Regions from separate parts of the Streptomyces sp. NPDC053048 genome, predicted to be linked through region 2. Evidence: riboswitches for the same ligand, from Rfam matches in the RefSeq annotation. Region 2 holds a riboswitch; each other region holds the start of a gene.
What was found. Region 2 has a riboswitch for cobalamin ahead of ACIG36_RS26080 (ribonucleoside-diphosphate reductase subunit alpha). Riboswitches for the same ligand answer to the same signal wherever they lie in the genome.
Positions count from the first base shown of each region.

Region 1: another riboswitch for cobalamin. It lies ahead of ACIG36_RS04935 (cobalamin biosynthesis protein); the one in region 2 lies ahead of ACIG36_RS26080 (ribonucleoside-diphosphate reductase subunit alpha).
Region 3: another riboswitch for cobalamin. It lies ahead of ACIG36_RS15825 (acyl-CoA thioesterase); the one in region 2 lies ahead of ACIG36_RS26080 (ribonucleoside-diphosphate reductase subunit alpha).
Region 4: another riboswitch for cobalamin. It lies ahead of metE (5-methyltetrahydropteroyltriglutamate--homocysteine S-methyltransferase); the one in region 2 lies ahead of ACIG36_RS26080 (ribonucleoside-diphosphate reductase subunit alpha).

Region 1 is NZ_JBITZS010000001.1:1,030,069-1,034,254, forward strand. Features, by position in the region: gene ACIG36_RS04925 (putative cobaltochelatase) at 1-83, opposite strand, end outside; gene ACIG36_RS04930 (cobyric acid synthase) at 83-1,642, opposite strand; gene ACIG36_RS04935 (cobalamin biosynthesis protein) at 1,639-2,607, opposite strand; cobalamin riboswitch at 2,729-2,856, opposite strand; gene ACIG36_RS04940 (hypothetical protein) at 3,055-3,285, opposite strand; gene ACIG36_RS04945 (anion permease) at 3,311-4,186, opposite strand, start outside.
Region 2 is NZ_JBITZS010000010.1:59,284-63,469, reverse strand. Features, by position in the region: gene ACIG36_RS26080 (ribonucleoside-diphosphate reductase subunit alpha) at 1-2,132, opposite strand, end outside; cobalamin riboswitch at 2,293-2,450, opposite strand; gene mctP (monocarboxylate uptake permease MctP) at 2,623-4,186, opposite strand, start outside.
Region 3 is NZ_JBITZS010000005.1:406,340-410,525, forward strand. Features, by position in the region: gene ACIG36_RS15815 (RNA polymerase sigma-70 factor) at 1-513, opposite strand, end outside; gene ACIG36_RS15820 (VOC family protein) at 706-1,131, shown strand; gene ACIG36_RS15825 (acyl-CoA thioesterase) at 1,128-1,511, opposite strand; cobalamin riboswitch at 1,730-1,880, opposite strand; gene ACIG36_RS15830 (beta-ketoacyl-[acyl-carrier-protein] synthase family protein) at 1,951-3,168, opposite strand; gene ACIG36_RS15835 (thioredoxin family protein) at 3,408-4,186, shown strand, end outside.
Region 4 is NZ_JBITZS010000004.1:324,780-328,965, reverse strand. Features, by position in the region: gene ACIG36_RS12415 (alpha/beta hydrolase) at 1-833, opposite strand, end outside; cobalamin riboswitch at 1,137-1,296, shown strand; gene metE (5-methyltetrahydropteroyltriglutamate--homocysteine S-methyltransferase) at 1,457-3,787, shown strand; gene ACIG36_RS12405 (histidine phosphatase family protein) at 3,907-4,186, opposite strand, start outside.

The sequences.
Region 1 (4,186 bases), on a different contig from region 2:
GGCGAGACGGCGTTGAGCAGCAGCGCCAGCCGCAGGCTGTCCATGCCGACGATCGCGCTGAACGGGTAGGTGGCCGAGGCCATCAGTGCTTACCCCCTGTGTCGTGGTCCGGCGCCGGCACGGCCGGCGCCCCCGGCGGTATGAACGGGAAACCGGCCGGCACCCCGTCCTCGATCAGCCGCAGCAGCGCGTCCGTGTCCGCGTGTTCCTCGATCAGGTCGCCCAGGCGGTCCAGCTGTTCTTCGCGCAGTGCCGCGAACGACGTGTCCGGGGCCGGGACGAACGCCCGTCCCGCCGCCTTCGCCACGCGGCGCAGGAACGCGCGCCGGAAGCCGTCGCTCTCCAGCGAGCCGTGCCAGTGGGTGCCCCATACGGCGCCGACCCGGCAGCCGTCCAGGAAGGGTTCGTCACCGCCCCGGACGTCCGCGACGCCGTGGTGGATCTCGTAGCCCTCGACGTGCTCGCCCAGGGCCTCGCCCACCGGCCGGGCCAGGGTCTTCCCGGCCGCGAACCGCACCCGTACCGGCAGGAGCCCCAGTCCCTCGACCACTCCGGCGCGGGACTCGACCTCGTCCTCGATCCGCTCGCCCAGCAGCTGGAAGCCGCCGCAGATGCCCAGGACCGGGCGGCCCTCGGCCGCCCGGCGGGCCAGCGCGTCCGCGAGGCCGCGCTCGCGCAGCCAGGCCAGTGCCCGGACCGTTCCGCGGGTGCCCGGCACCACGGCGAGGTCGGCGTCGGCCAGTTCCTCCGGCCGGTCCACGAACCGCACGACGACGCCCGGCTCGGCCGCCAGCGCGTCCACGTCCGTGAAGTTGGACATCAGCGGCACCGCGCACACCGCCACCCGCAGCACGTCGGCGCCGTGCGGCGGGGCCACCACCGACTCGCGCACGGCACCGCGCAGCGAGACGCGCAGGCCGTCCTCCTCGTCGATGCCCAGACCGTGCGCGAACGGCAGCACGCCGAACGTCCGCCGGCCCGTCAGGTCGCGCAGCATCTCCAGGCCCGGCTCCAGCAGGCTCACGTCGCCGCGGAACTTGTTGACGATGTAGCCCGCTATCAGCTCCTGGTCCTCGGCCGAGAGGAGCGCGGTGGTGCCGAAGAAGGAGGCGAAGACGCCGCCGCGGTCGATGTCGCCGACGACGACCACGGGCAGCCGGCCCGCCCGTGCGATGCCCATGTTGACGATGTCGCTGCGCCGCAGGTTGATCTCGGCCGGGCTGCCGGCGCCCTCGCAGATGACGGCGTCGTGCGTGCGCCGCAGCTCCTCCAGGCACTCGGTGACCGTGCCGAACAGCTGCTCCTGGCGGCCCGCGTGGTAGCCGCGCGCGCTGAGTTCGCCGACGGGCCTGCCCATCAGCACCACCTGGCTGCTGCGGTCGCCACCCGGCTTGAGCAGCACCGGGTTCATCAGCGCGCTCGGCTCGACGCGCGCGGCGGCGGCCTGCATGGCCTGCGCGCGCCCTATCTCCGCGCCCTCGCGCGTCACATACGAGTTGAGCGACATGTTCTGCGCCTTGAACGGCGCGACCTTGACGCCCTTGCGGACCAGCCAGCGGCAGATCCCGGCGGTCACCACGCTCTTGCCCGCGTCGGAGGTCGTGCCGGCCACCAGCAGGCCCCCGCCCCTCCCAGCCGTCACCGACAACGCTTCCTCCTCGTCACGGCCGCCACGGCCGTCCTCGTCAGCACGGCCGTAGCCAGGGCCAGTACCGACACCCGGCGCGAGAGCCGTACCGCGCGTTCGATGTCCCCCACCTCGACGGGCCGGTTCTCCGCGCCCAGCACCGGACGGTGTTCGACGCGGCCCGCGTAGGCGAGGGTGCCGCCCAGCCGTACCCCGAGGGCCCCGGCGAAGGCGGCCTCGACGGGGCCGGCGTTGGGGCTGGGGTGGCGGGAGGCGTCGCGCCGGGCCACGCGCAGGGCGCCGCGCGGGTCCGGGCCCGCGAGGACGGCGAGGGCGGCGGTGAGCCGGGCGCCGGGCCAGCCGGCGACGTCGTCGAGGCGGGCGGAGGCCCAGCCGAAGCGCCGGTGGCGGGGGGACTTGTGGCCGACCATCGCGTCGAGGGTGTTCACGGCCCGGAAGCCCGCGAGGCCGGGGACGCCGGCGAGCGCGCCCCACACCAGGGCGCCCACGACGGCGTCGGAGGTGTTCTCGGCGACGGACTCCACGACCGCGCGCGCGATCTGCTGCTCGTCCAGTGCCTGCGGGTCGCGTCCGCACAGGTGGGGCAGCCGTTCGCGGGCGGCCGCGAGGTCGCCGGCGGCGAGCGCGGCGCCGACGGCGCGTGCCTCGCGGCCCAGGGACGTGCCGCCCAGCACGGCCCAGGTGACGGCGGCGGTCAGGGCGATGCCGGCCGTGCGGGAGCGGCGTGCGGCACTGGCCAGCAGGGCGGCGCCGACCGCGGTGCCACCGGCGCACAGCGCGGTGTGCAGGGCGCCGGCGCCGCGGTGGTCGCGCCACAGGCGCTGTTCGACGGCGTGCGCGGCCCGGCCGAAGGCGGCCACGGGGTGGCCGCGGCGCGGGTCGCCGAGGACGAGGTCGCAGGCGAAGCCGAGCGCCGCACCGCACGCGAAACCGATGGGGTCGTGACGCGTCGCGCGCATGGGGTCAGGCCGCCGTCGTGCCTTCGGGGAGCCGGGAGCGGGTGGGCGGTATGCGACGGCCGGGCATGGCGATGTGTCCTCACTCAGGGTCCGCGCCCTGGCTCGACGTGACCGGCGACCAGAGTCTCCTGGCTCCCGGATCGGCGTCGCTCCGGCCTTCCAGCCCGTGGTGGCGGGCCGTGGCCGTCGGTGGAGGACGCTCCCCGGTGACAGTGGCGGGACCGCGCCGGATTCGCACCGGCTTCCTCTGCTGTCGCCGTTTGGCTCCGGAAGTCCACCACGGCCCGGGAAGGGCAGTCAACTCACCCTGACCTGCGGTGAGGCTGCCGGCCACGGGTGGGGCGGCGGGCGACGCGGGCAACGACGAAGCGCCGGTCCGGCGGTGCCGGACCGGCGCTGTCGTGCGCACGGGTGCGAGGCCGCGGTGAGGCGGCGGTCAAGCGGTGATCAGGCGACGATCAGGTAGATGCCGTAGCCCACGGCGGCCGCGCACAGCGCGAAGCAGGTGTACGCGCCGATGCGGGCCGGCGCGCTCGGGCCGGTGGCCGGGGCGCCGGCCGTGGCCTGCGCCTTGCGGGACGTGCCGACGATGCCGAGGGTGAAGACGGCCACGAGGGCGATGGTGAAGACGAGGCTGACGCCGAAGACCTGGCCGAGAGCTGCCCAGTCGATGTTCATGTGGTTCTCCTCCGTTGCCCGGCGGTCAGCCGGTCGTCGCGGGGGCGGGGGCGGGGGCGGGAGCGGCGGCCGGGGTGACGGCGGGGCCGGCCGGCGGCGGGGCGACGGCCTGCAGGGCCGCGGTGACCACGCCGACGGGCTCGGCCGGGACGGAGACGCCCTGCGGCTCGTTCAGGTCGTTGACGTTGTCGTGGGTGACCGGCTTGCGGCGCGAGGCCAGCCAGATCGCGCCGCAGGCGGCCACGGCCAGGACGGCCACCGCGGTGACGCCCCAGTCGCCCTGGTCGGCCAGGAGCGCGGCACCGCCACCGACGAGGCCGGCGGCCGGGAGCGTCAGGCCCCAGGCGGCGACCATGCGGCCGGCGGTGGACCAGCGCACCACGCCGCCCTTGCGGCCCATGCCCGCGCCCATGACGGCGCCGGAGCAGACCTGGGTGGTGGAGAGCGCGAAGCCGATGTGGGACGAGGCCAGGATGGTGACGGCGGCGCCGGTCTGGGCGGCGAAACCCTGCGGCGGCTGGATGTCGGCCAGGCCCTTGCCGAGGGTGCGGATGATGCGCCAGCCGCCGAGGTAGGTGCCGAGCGCGATGGCGATGCCGGCGGAGGCGATGACCCACATAGGCGGGTCGGCGTCGGCGCCCAGCGCGCCGCCGGAGATCAGCGCGAGGGTGATGACGCCCATCGTCTTCTGGGCGTCGTTGGTGCCGTGGGCGAGCGAGACCAGGGCCGCCGAGGCGATCTGGCCGGCGCGGTAGCCCTTGGCGCTGGCCTCGGGGTCGGTGTTGCGCGCCAGGCGGTAGGTCATCCGGGTGGCCAGCACGGTCGCCAGGCCGGCCACGACCGGGGCGACGACGGCGGGGATGAGGACCTTCATGACGACGGCGTCACCGTGGACGGCGCC
Region 2 (4,186 bases):
TACGGCGTACGGGCCGCGGCCATGTCGATCAGGGCGCGCTGCGGGATCTCCCAGGCGGTGCGGTACAGGTCGCGCACCTCCTGCGGGATCCACTTCAGGTCCTGGATCGAGCCGTTGGCGTCCGTCATCGCGTCGCGGGTGGTGCGGTCCCACACGCCGAGCTTCTTGAGGTCCTCCACCAGGTAGGTGTTGACCTGCAGGAACTCACCCGAGAGCGTCTCGCGCTTGAAGAGGTTGGAGACCTGCGGCTCGATGCACTCGTACACACCCGCGATGGAGGCGATGGTCGCCGTCGGGGCGATGGCGAGCAGCAGCGAGTTGCGCATGCCGACCTCGGCGATGCGGGCGCGCAGCGCCTCCCAGCGCTCGGCCCAGGCCGGGACGGCGTTCGGGTAGTGGTCGGGGTGCAGCACACCGCGGGCGGTGCGGGTCGCGGCCCAGGCCGGGTGCGGGCCGTTGCGCTCGGCGAGGTCGGCGGAGGCCTCGTACGCCGCGAGCATGATCCGCTCGGAGATCTTGGTGGACAGGGCCTTCGCCTCGGCGGAGTCGAAGGGCAGGCGCAGACGGAAGAAGACGTCCTGCAGACCCATCAGGCCCAGGCCCACCGGGCGCCAGCGGCTGTTGGAGCTGCCGGCCTGCTCGGTCGGGTAGAAGTTGATGTCCACGACGCGGTCGAGGAAGGTGACGGCCGTACGCACCGTACGGTCGAGCTTCTCCCAGTCCATCTCGCCGTCGGCGCCCAGGTGCTGCGCCAGGTTGACCGAGCCCAGGTTGCAGACCGCGGTCTCGCCGTCGTCGGTGACCTCGAGGATCTCGGTGCACAGGTTCGAGGAGTGGACGACCGCGCCCTTCTCGGCCGTCTGGTTGGCGGTGCGGTTGGCCGCGTCCTTGAACGTCATCCAGCCGTTGCCGGTCTGCGCGAGGGTGCGCATCATCCGGGCGTAGAGCACGCGGGCCGGGATCTGCTTGACGGCCTTGCCCTCGGCCTCGTACCGGCGGTAGGCGGCGTCGAACTCGTCGCCGTAGAGGTCGACCAGGTCCGGCGTGTCGGCGGGGGAGAACAGCGACCAGTCGGCGTCCGCCTCGACGCGGCGCATGAACTCGTCCGGGATCCAGTGCGCGATGTTGAGGTTGTGGGTGCGGCGGGCCTCCTCACCGGTGTTGTCGCGGAGCTCCAGGAACTCCTCGATGTCCGCGTGCCAGGTCTCCAGGTAGACGCAGGCCGCGCCCTTGCGCCGGCCGCCCTGGTTGACGGCCGCGACGGAGGCGTCGAGGGTGCGCAGGAACGGCACGATGCCGTTGGAGTGGCCGTTGGTGCCGCGGATCAGCGAGCCGCGGGAGCGGATGCGCGAGTACGACAGGCCGATGCCGCCCGCGTGCTTCGACAGGCGCGCCACCTGGTGGTAGCGGTCGTAGATCGAGTCCAGCTCGTCCAGCGGGGAGTCCAGCAGGTAGCAGGACGACATCTGGGGGTGGCGGGTGCCGGAGTTGAACAGCGTGGGGGAGGACGGCAGGTAGGAGAGCGTGCTGGTGAGCCGGTAGAGCTCGGCGACGTCGTCCAGGGCGCGCTCGGAGTGGTCCTCGGCCAGGCCGCAGGCCACGCGCAGCAGGAAGTGCTGCGGGGTCTCGATCACGTTGCGGGTGATCGGGTGGCGCAGCAGGTAGCGGCTGTGCAGGGTGCGCAGGCCGAAGTAGCCGAAGCGGTCGTCGGCGCCGCCGGCGAGGGCGGCGTCCACCAGGGCGTCCAGGCGCTCGGCGTGCGCGGCCACGAACGCGGCGGTCTCGTCCGCGATCAGGCCCTCGCGGTGGCCGGTGGCGACCGAGGCGGAGAAAGAGGTGGCACCCTCGCCGGCCGCCTCGTCGGCGATGGCGCGGGTGAGCAGCCGGGCGGCGAGCCGGGAGTACTCCGGCTCCTCCGAGATCAGGCCGGCGGCGGCCTCGGTGGCGAGGGAGCGCAGCTCGGCCTCGTCCGACGCGGCGCTGCGGCCGCGCAGCGCGGCGGCGGCGACCTTGCCGGGGTCGGTGGAAGGCAGATCTGCGGTGAGATCGGTCAGGGTGCGCAGCAGCGCGGTCCCGGGACCGCCGCTCGCCTCCGCGTTCGCTGAAACCGGATCTGCGGGCGCGATGGTCACGTGTGGCTCTCCCTCGCTCGGCTGGGTGGGCCGGGCGGGAGAGCGCGACGGTCGCGTACGGGCATGCCGACCGGACCGGGGCATGCCGCGTAGGCGTCCGTCGGCCCAACCCGCGGGGCCCGGACGAATTCAACGCCCATGGCCGAGCCCAGGGCAGGCTCGGTGGTGGGCGGCTGACGGCAGGTCCTCGGACTACAGGTGCGCTGGGTATATGCGCACACATACACCGTTGCGGGACAGTTCCGGATTTCCACCGGATTCCCCTGCGACATCAGCGAGGATGAGCATACATCTAGTGCCGCCCTCCGCACGCGCCCCCACATGTTGTGTCGTCCCGTCATGAGACGGTCGCGGAATGTGCTAACGGGCGGGCTCCGTAAGGCCTCCACAAGGGTACGGACACGCACGGCAGAGGGCCGCCACAGCCCCTGGACGGGGGTGCGACGGCCCTCTTGGTGGAGGCGGGGCGGACGGGCCCGCCAGGGTGGGGTCAGTGGCCGCCAGGGGCCCCCGCGGTGGCCGGGGGGAGGTCCCGGCTCACGCCCGGGTCGCCGGCGTCGGCCGTGTAGTCCGACGGCTTCGTCTCGTCCACGCCGTCCGGCGCGCGGAGGGCCTTCAGGAGGAAGGTCGCGACGATGACGACGATCACATTGAGCGCGAAGGCGGTGAGGCCGATGTAGCCCTTCTCGCCGATGAGGGGGATGAGGTTGGTGTTCCCGAAGTGGGCCTGGGTGGCGCTCGGCGTCTCGTACGCCCGCCAGGTCCCGTAGGCCATGCCGGCCGCCCAGCCCGCGAGCAGGGCCCAGCGGTGGAACCAGCGGGTGAAGAGGCCGCCGACGAGCGCGGGGACGGTCTGCAGGATCCAGATGCCGCCGAGCAGCTGGAAATTGATGGCGACCGTTTTGTCCATGGTGAGGACGAAGACGAGCGCTCCGACCTTGACCAGCAGGGAGGCGAGCTTGGAGACCTTCGCCTCGTGCTCGGGAGAGGCGTCCGGTTTGAGGAAGTCCTTGTAGATGTTGCGGGTGAACAGATTTGCGGCGGCGATCGACATGATGGCCGCCGGGACCAGCGCCCCGATGCCGATCGCGGCGAACGCCACGCCCGTGAACCAGTCCGGGAACATGTCCTCGAACAGCTGGGGGATCGCCAGCTGTCCGTTCTTCACCTTCACCCCGGCGGCCAGGGCCATGAAGCCGAGCATCGCCAGCAGGCCGAGCATCAGGGAGTAGAGGGGAAGGATGGTGGTGTTGCGGCGGATGACATTGCGGCCCTTGCTGGAGAGGACCGCCGTCACCGAGTGGGGATAGAGGAAGAGCGCCATCGCCGAACCCAGCGCGAGCGTGGCGTACGCCCACTGCGCCTGTGCGCCGGTGACGAGGGAGCCTCGCGGTTTGCCCGTTGCCGGGTTTTCGGCCGCGAACGCGTCACCGGCCTTCGCGAAGATGTCGTCGAAGCCGCCCAGCCGGATCGGGATGTAGATGATCGCCACGATGATGACGATGTAGATCAGCGTGTCCTTGACGAAGGCGATCAGCGCGGGCGCCCGCAGCCCCGCGGAGTAGGTGTAGGCCGCGAGCACGCCGAAGGCGATCAGCAGCGGCAGGTCCTTGATGAACCAGTGGGTGTTCTCGCCGCCCCCGACGCCCATGACGTCCAGTACGGCCTGAATGCCGACGAGTTGCAGGGCGATGTACGGCATTGTCGCGAGGATCCCCGTCACAGCCAGCGCAAGGGAGAGTCCACGGGAACCGAACCGGCCACGGACGAAGTCGGAGGAGGTGACATAGCCGTGCTTGTGCGCCACCGACCACAGGCGTGGCAGGAAGGTGAAGACGAGGGGATAGGTGATGATCGTGTAGGGCACGGCGAAGAACCCGGCCGCACCGGCCGCGTAGATGGCCGCCGGGACGGCCACGAAGGTGTACGCGGTGTAGAGGTCGCCGCCGAGCAGGAACCAGGTGACCCAGGTGCCGAAGGAGCGCCCGCCCAGTCCCCACTCGTCGAGGTTGTCCGCGTTCTCGGCCTGCCGCCACTTGGAGGCCATGAAGCCC
Region 3 (4,186 bases), on a different contig from region 2:
GTCGAAGTGCCTGCGCGGCGACTGGAGCCGTTCGCGGGCCCGGCGGTGCAACTGCCGTGAGTGGACCTCCTCGATACCGACGGCCTCGGCGATCTCCCGGTGGCTGTGCCCGAAGGCTTCACGCAGGACGAACACCGCGCGCTCGGCCGGAGTGAGCCGCTCCATGAGGGTGAGCAGGGCGAGCGACACCGACTCGCGCTGCTCGGCGGTCTCCAGCGGGCCGAGCCGGTCGGCGGCGGCCGTACGGGTGAGGACCGGCTCGGGGAGCCAGGGCCCCACGTACAGCTCCCGCCGGGCACGGGCGGAGGTGAGGTGGTTGATGCAGAGGTTCGTCATGACCTTGGTGAGCCAGGCGGCCGGTGTGCGGATCCCGGCGGGATCGACCGTGCTCCAGCGCAGATACGTGTCCTGCACGACGTCCTCGGCTTCGCTCGCCGAACCGAGCATCCTGTACGCGAGCGCGAAGAGCCGGGGCCGGTGCGATTCGAACTCCTCGGGGGCTTCCATGGTCATGTCCGTAGCATGCCAGGCGTTGCCACGTCCCCTGACGGGCAGTAAGGTCGGTCGGGTGACTGCCGGGTCGGCCATGGGCCATACACGAGTTGGGTCCCCGGCCTCGGCGTGAGTTCGAGGCGGGCACGGGGCCCGCCCATTCCTCCGCGTCTTCGCTTCCCTGAGAATCCCGAGACCCGGAGATACACCACGATGCCTCACGCCCAGTCCCCGCACACCACCGAGCTGCCGGAAACCGCCGTCCAGCTGAACCACACCGCTGTCTACGCCAGTGACCGGCAGTTGTCCGCCGAGTTCATCGCCGCGATCCTGGGGCTGGAGGTCGGTGCGCCGTTCGGCCCGTTCCTGCCCGTCGATCTCGGCAACGGCGTGACGCTCGACTACTACGAGATGAGGGACGAGCCGATCCAGTCGCAGCACTACGCGTTCCTCGTGCCCGACGGGCGGTTCGACGCCATGATCGACCGCCTCGAGGCGGTCGGGGTCACCTACTACGCCGACCCCGCCCACACCGACCCCGGCCGGATCAACAACCTCTTCGGCGGCCGCGGCGTGTACTTCGACGACCCCGACGGCCACAACATGGAGATCATGACCCGGCCCTACGTCCGTCCCTAGGGCGTGCCGCCCCGCCCCGCGGGCCCGGCTTCCGGCGCGTCGAGGACCGGGACCGGGCGGGGGCGGCTGTCGGCGTCGATGGCGACGAAGGTCAGCTGAGCGGTGGCGACTTCGGCCGTGGGCCCGGAGGCGTTCCACCGCTCGGCGGTGACGCGGACGCCCACGTCCATCGACGTGCGTCCGGCCCGCTCCAGCTCCGCGTGCACGGTGAGGAGGTCCCCGGCCCGTACCGGGGCGAGGAACGCCATGCGGTTGACCGAGACGGTGACCGCCGGGCCGTTCGCGTGGCGCCCGGCGGCGGCCGCCGCGGCGTCGTCGATCAGTTTCATGATGACGCCGCCGTGGATGGTGCCGTAGAGGTTGGTGTCGTGCTCGCTCATGATGTGGGCCAGCGTCACGCGCGAGTCGGCCGGGGACTTGTGCCCGGGGCCGGCGGCCAGTTGGGTGTCGATGGTCACGGAACTCTCCTTCGCGAGTTCTCGACGACCCCGCGGGCGGGATCCGCGCGAAGGACAGGAAGGTGCCCCCCCCTGCCGCCGCCGACCCGCCCTCGAGGTCCCGGTGTAACCGCGCCCCACGGTGGCGCGCGGGCAGTGGCAGGTCTTCGGACTCGCGGGCGCGCCTGCTCTTCGAGCCGGGCTCCTACAGGCCGTCGCTTCCCGGGCCCGGCCGGGCCCAGTGCGGATGACGGCGGTCGTTCCCACTCACCGCTGCGGGGCAGTCCCGGTCTCCCACCGGGTTCCCTCTTACGACGCCCCGCCTGGCGGACGGGGCGAACCGACTGCACCGCCAGCCTACGGCAGCACACGGCACCCGGTGTCAGCCGCGGGTGAAGACCAGGCTCACGTTGTGCCCGCCGAAGCCGAAGGAGTTCACCAGGCCCGCCGACCAGTCCCCGGCACGGCTCTCGCCGCGGACCACGTCCAGGTCGACGGCCGGGTCCGGCGTCTCGAGGTTGCGGGTCGGCGGCAGCATTCCGTCCCGCAGCGTCAGCAGTGCCGCGATGGCCGCCACGGCGCCGGACGCGCCCAGCATGTGACCGGTCATCGACTTCGTGGCCGTCACCGCCGCGTGCCGGCCGATCGCCTTGCCGACCGCCTCCGCCTCCGCCAGGTCGCCCGACTCGGTGGACGTGGCGTGCGCGTGGACGTTGTCGATGTCCCGGGGTACGAGGTCCGCGTCGCGAAGGGCCGTCCGGATGGCATGGACCTGCCCCTCCGCGTCCGACGCGGTGATGTGGTGCGCGCTGGAGGAGACCGCGGCACCCGACAGCCTGCCGTAGGTGCGGGCCGAGCGGGCACGCGCGAACCCGGCGCGCTCCAGGACCACCACACCCGCGCCCTCGGCCATGACGAAGCCGCTGCGGCCTGCGTCGAAGGGACGGGACACCGCCGCCGGGTCTCCCTGGTCCGTGGACAGGGCCTTCATCTGCGCGAACGCGGCAATACAGAACGGGTGCAAGGACGCCTCGACGCCGCCGGCCACCACGATGTCGGCCCGTCCGGCCCGGATGAGGTCGAGGCCCATCGCGATGGCTTCCGCTCCGGACGCACAGGCGCTGACCGGCGTCCGCGCGCCGCCCCGTGCGCCCAGGTCCATGCTGACCCACGCCGCCGGCCCGTTGGGCATGAGCATGGGCACGGTGAACGGGGAGAGACGGCGTGCGCCCGACTTCTCGTAGATGTCGTCCTGCGCGAGCGTGGTGAGGATGCCGCCGGTGCCGGTACCGATGACGACGGCGAGCCGCTCGGGCTCGACCTGCGGCCGCCCGGCGTCCTCCCACGCCTCGCGGGCGCTGACCACCGCCATCTGCTCGCACCGGTCCCACTTGCGGGCCTCCACCCGCTCGAGCAGGTCCGCCGGCTCGACGGGCAGCCGGCCGGCCACCCGCACCGGCAGGTCCGCGGCCCACTCCTCCCCCAGCCCCGTCACACCGGACTCCCCGGCCAGCAGGCCCTTCCACGACCGCGCCGCGCCGACGCCGAGGGGGGTCATCGCCCCCATGCCCGTTATCAGCACCTCGTCGCTGAAGCTCATCCTCGCCCCTCCATGTGTACGTAGGAAATCAACAAGGCGCGAGGTGATCCTCATGCCCCATCAGATCCTTCACAAAGGAGAGACTGCCAGCTTGCCGCCGGGTAACCCGCTCGGTCCGGCCCACCGAATCATCGGCAGGATTCTATGAGGTATGAACAAAGAGGCGGCGCTCGCGACGGCCTCGAGCCGGCCGTGGCAGCCACCGGGCTCGACCGTGATCGCTGTTTACCATGGGGCGTATGAGCAACCGCGTCATTCACTTTCCGGAGCAAGGACTTCCAGGCTCCCTGGTCGCCTACACCGAGGCCGCCGGCCCGGAGCCGGTGGAACTCGAGCCCCGGGGCGCGGTCGAGGTCCCCGACGGGACGCGGCTGGTCTACGCGGCGGACGTCACCGGCGAGAGCCTCGCCGCGTTCGCGACGTTCCCTCCCGACGTCTTCACCGTGATCGACCTGGCCGGCGCCTCCGACGCGGCGGTCGAGGCCGTCAGGGGGCAGCACGGGCTGCGGACCCTCGTCCTGTCGGGCGACTTCACCGACCAGGGCGTCGAGGCGCTGGACGGTCTGACGTCGCTGGCGGATCTCGTCCTGGAATCACCGCGGTTCACCGGCGCGGGACTGGCGGCCCTCGTGGGCTCGCCGACCCTCGCTTCCCTGGAGACCCTGATCCTGGCCGGCGGCGGCGCGTTCGACCCCGCGTCGCTGCGCGCGCTGGCGGGCGCGCACGGCCTGTCCTCCCTCACGGTCGAGAACACGCCGGTCGACGACGCGCTGGCGGACGCCGTCCTCACCCTGACGCCCGAACTGACCGACCTGTCCCTGGCCGAGCGCCCCGGTCACGCACCGGACCCGGCCGTGCTGGAACGGCTGCTCTCGGCGGGGCTGGCCGTCAACGGCGTCGCCGCGCCCGCCGAGCACGCGGCGGCCTTCGCCCCCCTCGCCGCCGCGGCGGCCGAGGACGCCCACCGCGACGAGGACGCGGAGGAGTTCCCGGAGGAGGAGGCACAGGGCGGGGTGCT
Region 4 (4,186 bases), on a different contig from region 2:
GTGCCGTCCTGGCGGGCGAAGAGGTCGGTGGACAGGCCGGCCGCGGCGCCGTAGCGGTACGGGTTGGTCATGGCCATCTTCAACGCGCAGTAGCCGCCGGTGGAGTTGCCGACCGCGCCCCAGGCGCCGCGCGTGTTGTCCACGCGGTAGACGTCGTTGGCGGCGATGGGCACGTCCTGGTTGAAGAAGGTCAGCGCCTGCGGGCCGCCGGGCACGTCCGTGCAGTTGGTGTCGCGGTCGGCGACCACCGAGGGCCGCAGCATCAGCACGATCGTCGGCTTCATCTCGCCCGCCATCACGGCCTTGGAGGCGGCCTGGGGGACCTTGGCCTTGGTGATGAGGTTGATGGACTGGCCGGGCTGGCCCGTGATCGACACGATCACGGGGAAGGTGTCCTTCTCGTGCCCCTTCTGGAAGTACTGGGGCGGGAGATAGGCGAAGCCGTCCATGCTCAGCCCGGTCACCGGGCCGCGGATCTCGATCCGGTCCACCCGTCCCGCCTTCTCCTTCGGGCCCAGGCCGATGGACTCCTGCCCCTTGACCGTCAGGGCCGGCGGCCGCTTGCCGTCCCCCGAGCCGGCCCGCAGCGCCTGCTTGCGGGAGTTCTGGCCGAGGAGCTCCTTCCAGGTGGAGTAGAAGCCGAACTCGTTGTTCGCCGCGACGAGCAGCACGGACAGGATGCACAGCTGGGCCATGACGAGCAGCCCGAGCCGGGAGACGAGCGCCAGGGGGCCCTTCTTCGCGGCCCGTGGCCACAGCCACAGCACCAGCGCGGTCACCGCGACGGCTATGACCACGAGGGTCAGCAGGAAGGTCTGGGACGTCAGGCCCACGGTTGTCGCTCCTCTTCACAGGGGGTCTCCTGAAGAGAGGGAAGACGGCGGGAAGAGGTTTCAGGGCTCCTCCGGGAACGGCACGCACGTCGTGCGGTTCTCGTCGACGACCGGCCGCCGACCCATCCCCGACCAGCTCCTCGCGTACAACTGCTCGCCCTCGTTCAACTGGAAGTCCACCCATACACCGCCGGACGAGTCAAAGATCGAATGCGGGGGCGAAACCCCTGTCCGCGGGCGGGCACGTGTGTCTAGGCTGGGTACGCAGCCGGTTCGCCCCGCCCGCCAGGCGGGAGGCGTCGCAAGAGGGAACCCGGTGGGAATCCGGGACTGCCCCGCAGCGGTGAGCGGGAACGACCGCCGTCATACGCACTGGACCGCGTCCCCGACCGGTCCGGGAAGCGACGGCCACTAGGCGTCGTGTCCTGAACGGGACACGACACGCCCGCGAGTCCGAATACCTGCCGCCTGCCCGCGTGCGACCGCACGCGGCGATCTCGGTGGCCTCGAGGGCGGGCCGGCGGTACGGACGGGCGCGCACGGTGTGCACCGCCCGCGGTCTGCCGTTCCTCCGCCCGCTCGGGCCGCCGCGACGACTTCCGCGACTCGCGAAGGAGAGTTCCGTGGCAGCACACACCGACGGCACGACCGCCCCCCGGGCGCGGGCCACCGTCCACGGCTACCCCCGGCAGGGGGCGAACCGTGAGCTGAAGAAGGCCGTCGAGGGCTACTGGGCCGGCCGCGTCACCGCCGACGACCTGCACCGCACCACCGCCGCCCTGCGCCGCGAGGCCTGGCGGAAGCTGGCCGACGCCGGCGTCCACGAGGTCCCCACCGGCGACTTCTCGCTCTACGACCACGTCCTGGACACCACCGTCATGGTCGACGCCGTTCCCGACCGCCACCGCGCCCTCGTCCGGGACAACGCCCTCGACGGCTATTTCGCCATGGCCCGCGGCACCCAGCAGGTCCCGCCGCTGGAGATGACGAAGTGGTTCGACACCAACTACCACTACCTCGTACCGGAACTGGGCCCCGACACCGTCTTCACCGCCGACTCCGCCAAGCCCGTCGGCGAACTGCGCGAGGCACTGGCGGCGGGCCACCGGGCCCGCCCCGTCCTCGTCGGCCCCGTCACCTACCTCCTGCTGGCCAAGCCCGCCCCCGGCACCGCGCCCGGCTTCCAGCCCCTGACCCTCCTCGACCGGCTGCTGCCCGTCTACGCCGAGGTCCTGGCCGACCTGCGCGCGGCAGGCGCCGAATGGGTCCAGCTCGACGAGCCCGCCCTGGTCCAGGACCAGCCCCCGGCCGTCCTGAACGCCGCCGCCCGCGCCTACCGCGAGCTGGGCGCCCTCACCGACCGGCCCAGGCTGCTGGCCGCCACCTACTTCGACCGGCTCGGCGAGGCCCTGCCGGTACTGGCCAGGTCCCCCCTCGACGGCCTGGCCCTGGACTTCACCGGGCCCGCCGCCGCCAACCTCGACGACCTCGCGGCGGCCGGCGGCCTGCCCGGCAAGCGCCTGATCGCGGGCGTCGTCGACGGGCGCAACGTCTGGATCAACGACCTCGAGCAGTCCCTGTCCACCCTCGCCACCCTGCTCGGCCTCGCCGACCGGGTGGACGTCGCCCCCTCCTGCTCCCTGCTGCACGTCCCCCTCGACGCGGCCGCCGAACGCGAGGTGGACCCACAGGTCGCCCGCTGGCTCGCCTTCGCCCGGCAGAAGACCGACGAGATCGTCACCCTGGCCCGCGGCCTGAACGAGGGCAGCGACACCATCGCCCCGCAACTCGCGGCCAACCGCTCCGCCCGCGCCTCGCGCGCCGCCTCCGCCCTCACCCGCGACCCGGCCGTACGCGCGCGTGCCGAGGCCGTCACCCCCGCCGACACCCGCCGCCCCCAGCCCTACGCCGAACGCGCGGCCGCCCAGCGCGCCCGCCTGAACCTGCCGCTGCTGCCCACCACCACCATCGGCTCCTTCCCGCAGACCCGCGAACTGCGCACCGCCCGCGCCGACCTGCGCGCCGGACGCATCGACGCGGCCGCCTACGACGAGCGCATCGCCGCCGAGATCCGCGAGGTCCTGGACTTCCAGGAGAAGACCGGACTGGACGTCCTCGTCCACGGCGAACCCGAACGCAACGACATGGTGCAGTACTTCGCCGAGCGGCTCACCGGCTACCTGGCCACCCAGCACGGCTGGGTGCAGTCCTACGGCACCCGCTACGTCCGTCCCCCGATCCTCGCCGGAGACATCTCCCGCCCCGAGCCCATGACCGTCGCCTGGACCACCTACGCCCAGTCGCGGACGGACCGCCCGGTCAAGGGCATGCTCACCGGGCCCGTCACCATGCTCGCCTGGTCCTTCGTCCGCGACGACCAGCCGCTCGCCGCCACCGCCCGTCAGGTCGCCCTGGCCCTGCGGGACGAGGTGAACGACCTCGAGGCCGCCGGCACCGCCGTCGTCCAGGTCGACGAACCCGCCCTGCGCGAGACCCTGCCGCTGCGCCGCGCCGACCGGACCGCCTACCTGGAGTGGGCCACCGAGGCCTTCCGGCTGGCCACCTCGGGCGTCCGGGCCGACACCCAGATCCACACCCACATGTGCTACGCGGAGTTCGGCGAGATCATCGCCGCCATCGAGGACCTGGACGCCGACGTCATCAGCCTCGAGGCCGCCCGCTCGCACATGCAGGTCGCCGGTGAACTCGCCGTCGCCGGCTACGGGCACGAGGTCGGGCCCGGCGTCTACGACATCCACTCGCCGCGCGTGCCGGGCCCCGAGGAGGTCGCCGCGCTGCTGCGCAAGGGCCTCGAGGCCATTCCGGCCGAACGCCTGTGGGTCAACCCGGACTGCGGTCTGAAGACCCGCGGCTGGGCGGAGGTCCGCGGCTCCCTGGAGAGCCTGGTCGAGGGCGCCCGCCAGGTGCGGGCGGAGCTCGGCGGCGCGCGGTAGCCGTCACAAGCCGCCGCCGCGCCGGCCGGTACCACCGCTGAGGGGCGGTGGGACGCGGTCCGGCGCGGCGGCAACCCCGGGCGTGTCCGACGGGCCCGTGCCGACCCGTCGGACACGCCCTAGCCCAGCGGCCGCCCGCAGCGCAGGTTCCAGCGGCCGGCGCGGCCGGTGAGTTCCGTCAGGGTCAGCGGGGGGACGTCCAGGCGCCAGAACGTCTGCGGGGGCAGGGCGAGCGCGTGGACGACCGCGGCGCGGACCACCGCCGGCTCCGCCACGGCCAGCACGCGGGCGCCGTCGGCGACCCCGCCGTCCAGCCAGGCCCCCACCCGTGCCGTCAGGTCGACCACCGACTCCCCGCCGTGCGGTGCGGACCCGGGGTCCGTCAGCCACCGTGCCACC